DNA from 2 places in the Erwinia sp. AK-PDG3-5 genome. Region 1 is predicted to be linked to the other one. Evidence: predicted binding sites of a transcription regulator. Region 1 holds the regulator's gene; the other holds the start of a gene.
What was found. Region 1 encodes CRP, which controls carbon source genes, mostly activating them, when cyclic AMP is high. Its sites were predicted from a motif close to ATGTGANNNNNNTCACAT; they were not measured.
Positions count from the first base shown of each region.

Region 2: AC1UKS_RS14525 (ABC-F family ATPase) is a predicted target of CRP. The motif match lies at 1,338-1,355, and genes of this name have one in related genera.

Region 1 is NZ_CM165967.1:445,801-448,927, reverse strand. It holds gene AC1UKS_RS01965 (phosphoribulokinase) at 1-737, shown strand, start outside; gene AC1UKS_RS01960 (OsmC family protein) at 777-1,187, opposite strand; gene crp (cAMP-activated global transcriptional regulator CRP) at 1,495-2,127, shown strand; gene AC1UKS_RS01950 (YccS/YhfK family putative transporter) at 2,186-3,127, shown strand, end outside.
Region 2 is NZ_CM165967.1:3,140,853-3,143,979, reverse strand. It holds gene AC1UKS_RS14530 (efflux transporter outer membrane subunit) at 1-1,218, shown strand, start outside; gene AC1UKS_RS14525 (ABC-F family ATPase) at 1,384-2,976, shown strand; gene AC1UKS_RS14520 (GGDEF domain-containing protein) at 3,046-3,127, opposite strand, start outside.

The DNA.
Region 1 (3,127 bases):
ACCGTTATACCCGTCCTGAAATGGATATGGCGATCCGTAAGGCGCGCGATATGGGCCGCCATATCAGCTATTTCGGCCCGGAAGCCAATGACTTCGCCCTGCTCGAACAGACCTTCGCGGAATATGGTCGTTCAGGCAGCGGCAAATCCCGCAAATATCTGCACACCTATGATGAAGCGGTACCCTGGAATCAGGTTCCGGGAACCTTTACGCCGTGGCAATCCCTGCCGGAACCGACAGACGTGCTGTTTTATGAAGGGCTGCATGGCGGCGTGGTGACGCCGCAGAACAATGTCTCCCAGCAGGTTGATTTGCTGGTTGGCGTAGTGCCGATCGTTAACCTGGAGTGGATCCAGAAACTGGTGCGCGATACCAGCGAACGCGGCCACTCACGCGAAGCGGTGATGGATTCGGTGGTGCGATCCATGGAGGATTACATCAACTTTATTACGCCGCAGTTCTCCCGCACGCACATTAACTTCCAGCGTGTGCCGACCGTAGATACCTCTAACCCGTTCGCGGCGCGCGGTATCCCGTCGCTGGATGAAAGCTTTGTGGTGATCCATTTCCAGGCGCTGGAAGATATCGACTTCCCGTATTTGCTGTCGATGCTGCAGGGATCGTTTATCTCGCACATTAATACGCTGGTGGTGCCGGGCGGCAAGATGGGACTGGCGATGGAGTTGATTATGGGGCCGCTGGTGAAACGTCTGATCCAGGGTAAGAAAATAGAGTAAGCCCCGCGGGAACGGGGCTTAAGGCGGCGATGGGATGACTTACGCCGGTAACTCAATCACTTCATAGCTGTGGGTGATTTCCACGCCTTTGCCCAGCATCAGTGCGACCGAGCAATATTTCTCAGCGGAGAGATCAACGGCACGCGACACCGCTTTATCGCCTAACGCCACGCCGGTGACGATAAAGTGCAGATTGATGTGGGTGAACAGGCGTGGGGCCTCTTCACGGCGTTCGGAGCTGAGCTTCACTTCGCAATCCTTTACGTCGTGGCGGCCCTTCTGCAGAATGGAAACCACGTCGATTGCGCTGCATCCGCCCGCGGCCATCAACACCATCTCCATCGGGCTCGGGGCTTTATCGCCCGCATTTCCGTCCATCAGAACCTGATGCCCGGATGAGGATTCTCCCAAAAACGTTAACCCTTCAACCCACTTGACTCGAGCCTGCATAACAATTTCCTCTAATTCATTCAGTTATCGCCAGATTACGCTTTAGCCAGAAAAACGGCAATGCGGCAATTTTCGCACTATGCTGAAGCGAGACAACACAAGACACTCGTTGAAAGCTGTGCTACAAACAAAGCTGTAATATTTTCGTCAGTACTCTACAGGCACGACGAAACGAATCGCATAACGAGCCAGGCTTTTAACAGAGGCCCGAATAAATTTCCTGATGGGAAACGCTTGACTATTTCAACGCCTGGCAGGGAACTCTGCCCCTGTATTTAGGCACGATTACAACAGAGGATAACAGCGAATGGTTCTCGGCAAACCGCAAACAGACCCGACACTTGAATGGTTCCTGTCTCATTGCCATATTCATAAGTATCCATCCAAGAGCACGCTGATTCATCAGGGTGAAAAGGCAGAAACCCTCTACTACATCGTCAAAGGTTCAGTAGCGGTGCTTATCAAGGATGAAGAAGGCAAAGAGATGATCCTGTCTTACCTCAATCAGGGCGACTTTATTGGCGAGCTTGGCCTGTTTGAAGAAGGTCAGGAGCGCAGCGCGTGGGTACGCGCGAAGACAGCCTGTGAAGTGGCTGAAATCTCCTACAAAAAATTCCGTCAGCTGATCCAGGTTAACCCTGACATTCTGATGCGCCTGTCTGCACAGATGGCGAATCGCTTGCAGGTCACTTCTGAGAAAGTGGGCAATTTAGCTTTCCTCGATGTGACGGGTCGCATCGCGCAGACCTTGCTGAACCTGGCAAAACAACCGGACGCCATGACGCACCCGGATGGGATGCAGATCAAGATCACCCGCCAGGAAATTGGGCAAATCGTTGGCTGTTCTCGTGAAACAGTGGGACGCATTTTGAAGATGCTGGAAGATCAGAACCTGATCTCGGCACACGGTAAAACTATCGTTGTCTACGGCACGCGCTAATCGGCTCTGATCCACGGCGCAACACCTGGTGTTGCGCCTTTTTATTTGGTGTGGAGTGATGTGGCGTCGACTGATTTATCACCCGGAGATCAACTACGCATTGCGCCAGACGCTGGTGCTCTGTTTACCGGTAGCGATGGGATGGCTGCTGGGCGACTTGCAAAAAGGGTTGCTGTTTTCCTTAGTCCCTGCCTGTTGCAACCTCGCTGGCCTTGATACTCCTCATAAGCGCTTTTTCAAACGCCTGATCGTTGGCGGAATCCTGTTCGCCTTCAGCAGTTTCCTGATCCAGTACCTTGCCGGTCACCACGTTCCCCTGCCCGTGATCCTGTTTTCGATGGCGATGCTGCTGGGCGTCACCGGCGAAATCAGCCCGCTGCATGGTCGCCTGCTGCCCGGCTCGCTGATAGCCGCAATCTTCACCCTTAGCCTGGCAGGACGCATGCCGGTGTGGGAACCGCCGATGCTCTACGTGCTCGGCACCATCTGGTACGGCGTGTTCAACTGGGTCTGGTTCTGGCTGTGGAAAGAGCAGCCGCTGCGGGAAACCTTAAGCCTGCTCTATCGCGAGCTGGCGGGTTACTGCGAAGCGAAATACACCCTGCTGACCAAACTCACCGATCCGGAGAAAGCCCTGCCTCCGCTGCTGGCGCGCCAGCAAAAAGCGGTCGACCTGATCACCACCTGCTATCAGCAGATGCATATGCTGTCAGCCACCAACAACAATCACCACAAGCGGCTGACCCGCGCGTTTCAAATCGCGCTTGATTTGCAGGAGCACATCTCCGTCAGCCTGCATCAGCCGGAAGAAGTGCAAAAGCTGGTGGAGCAAAGCCATGCCGAAGCGGTGATCCGCTGGAATGCGCAGACCATCGCCGCCAGGCTACGTGAACTGGCCGACGATATCCTCTACCACAAGCTGCCCGAGCGCTTCACCATGGATAAGCAGCTTCAGGCGCTGGAGAAGATCTCACGGCAGAATCCGGATAACCCCGTCGGC
Region 2 (3,127 bases), 2.1 Mb from region 1:
GCCTCGGCCAAACGCGAACAGCTGGGCCTGAAGGGCGAGCTCGAATCCAATGGCGTTTACGATCAGGCCGATAATGTTGATCCGCAGGTCAGCTCGGCGTTGAATGGCCTGACCAAGCCGGTGGCGCTGTATCAGGGCAGTTTTGATGCCTCCTGGGAGCTGGATCTGTGGGGCAAAGTCCGTCGCCAGGTCGAAATGGCCGATGCCCAGCAGCAGGAGTCGGTCGAAAGCCGCAACGATGCGCTGGTGTCGCTGGAAGCCGAAGTGGCGAGAACCTATTTGCAGCTGCGTGGCGCGCAGTCCGTCAGCCAGACCTTGCAAACGCAGATCGATGTCGCTCAGCAGACGTTTGAGCTGACGCAAAGTCAGCAGCGTAATGGCCTGGCGCCGCAAATGGACGTGGAAAATGCCCGCGCGCAGTTGAATTCGCTGCGAGCCCAGCTCCCGCAATACGAATCGCAGGTCCATCAGGCCCTGAACGGGCTGGCGGTGCTGATCGGTAAGCCGCCGGGCGCCCTCGACGCAGAACTGATCGCCAGTAAGCCTTTGCCGCCGCTGCCGAAAGTGGTGCCGGTCGGTTTGCCGTCGACGCTGGCCAGAAGGCGACCCGACGTGCGCCAGGCGGAAGCGAAGCTGCACGCCGCCACCGCCAATATCGGCGTCTCGGTGGCGCAGCTGTTCCCGGATTTGTCACTGACCGGGCAGTTTGGCATGCGTAACTCGGATATCAGCTATCTGGATAACTGGAGCAGCAATTTCTACAGCTTCGGGCCGTCGGTATCGATTCCGATTTTCCAGGGCGGCAGATTGATTTCCAGCGTGAAGCTGGCCCGAGCGGATCAGGCCAGTGCCGCACTGGGCTACCGGCAGACGGTGCTGACGGCGCTTCAGGACGTGGAGAATGCGCTGGTCAGCTACCGTACCGATCAGCAGCAGGTGGAAGGGCTGGATCAAACCGTCGAGGCGATGCAGAACGCCTTCGACCTTGCCAGCGACAGCTATAAACAGGGGCTTTCCACCTTTATTGATGCGTTGGATGCGCAGCGTCAGCTGGCGCAGGCCAAGCAGCAGGCCGCACAGGCCCGCGTGCAGAGCAGCCTGGATCTGGTTGCGTTGTATAAGGCGCTAGGCGGCGGCTGGGAGCTTTACCAGAACGTGAAGATGCCGGACTATTCGGTATTTGGCCCGGCTGAGAGCGCCGACAAGCCGATTAACTGACCTTCATGTCTCAACGCGGAAGTTTACAGGCGTGTTCATGGCGAGCTGAAAGCCATTAAACTGAACTAAAGACAGTGGAAAGGGTGGCGGTGTATTCGCCGCCCCTTTTTTTTGGCATAATGCGCGCTGGTTCACATACTCACATCGCAAACGAAAGGCAATCCTGTGCTAGTTTCCAGCAACGTCACCATGCAGTTTGGCAGTAAGCCGCTGTTCGAAAACATCTCTGTCAAATTTGGCGGCGGCAACCGCTATGGCCTGATCGGTGCCAACGGTAGCGGCAAGTCCACCTTTATGAAAATCCTCGGTGGGGATTTGGTTCCTTCTGCCGGCAACGTATCGCTCGATCCTAACGAACGCATCGGTAAGCTGCGCCAGGATCAGTTCGCCTTCGAAGAGTTTTCCGTGCTGGATACGGTGATCATGGGCCACGGCGAGCTGTGGGCAGTGAAAGAAGAGCGCGACCGCATTTATGCGTTGCCAGAAATGACCGAAGAAGACGGCTATAAAGTGGCCGATCTTGAAGTCAAATATGGCGAAATGGACGGTTACACCGCAGAAGCCCGCGCTGGCGAACTGCTGTTAGGCGTGGGTATTCCGCTGGAGCAGCATTACGGCCCGATGAGCGAAGTGGCACCCGGCTGGAAGCTGCGTGTGTTGCTGGCGCAGGCCCTGTTCTCCAATCCGGAAATTCTGCTGCTCGACGAGCCGACGAACAACCTGGACATCGATACCATTCGCTGGCTGGAGCAGGTGCTGAACGAACGTAACAGCACGATGATCATCATTTCGCACGACCGTCACTTCCTGAACATGGTCTGCACCCATATGGCCGATCTGGATTACGGCGAGCTGCGCGTTTATCCGGGCAACTATGATGAGTACATGACCGCGGCAACGCAGTCACGCGAGCGTCTGCTGTCTGAGAACGCCAAGAAGAAAGCGCAGATCAACGAACTGCAGTCTTTCGTCAGCCGCTTCAGCGCCAACGCCTCGAAGTCCCGTCAGGCGACGTCCCGTGCCAAGCAGATCGACAAGATCAAACTGGATGAAGTTAAGGCCTCCAGCCGTCAGAACCTGTTCATTCGTTTTGATCAGGACAAGAAGCTGTTCCGTAATGCGTTGCAGCTTGAGTCACTGACCAAGGGATTCGATCAGGGGCCGCTATTCAAGAACGTCAACCTGCTGCTGGAAGTCGGCGAGAAGCTGGCGATCCTGGGCCCGAACGGTATCGGTAAAACCACGCTGCTGAAAACGCTGGTCGGTGAATTGCAGCCGGATAACGGTGAAGTGAAATGGTCTGAGAACGCCCGTATCGGCTATTACGCGCAGGATCATGCTCACGACTTCGCCAACGATCTGAACGTGTTCGACTGGATGAGCCAGTGGAAGCAGGAAAGCGATGACGAGCAGGCTGTGCGAGGCATCCTGGGTCGTCTGCTGTTCAGCCAGGACGACATTAAAAAGCCCGCTAAAGTGCTTTCCGGTGGTGAGAAAGGCCGCATGCTGTTTGGTAAGCTGATGATGGAAAAACCAAACGTGCTGATCATGGATGAACCGACCAACCACCTGGATATGGAATCCATCGAAGCGATCAACATGGCGCTGGAGATGTATGAAGGCACGCTGGTGTTCGTTTCCCATGACCGTGAATTCGTTAGCTCGCTGGCAACCCGCGTGATCGAAATGACGCCGGGCAAATTCAACGACTTCACCGGTAATTATGAAGACTATCTGCGCAGTCAGGGCATCAACTGATTTCGACTCAGAACTGACAGAACGCAACAAGGGGACCTTCGGGTCCCTTTTTTATTGGGTTGCGTGCCATTATCCCATCTCAACCCGGTTTTTACCGGACATTTTCGCCTGGTACAGCGCCTTATCGGCCTGACCAATCAACGCATGGCGG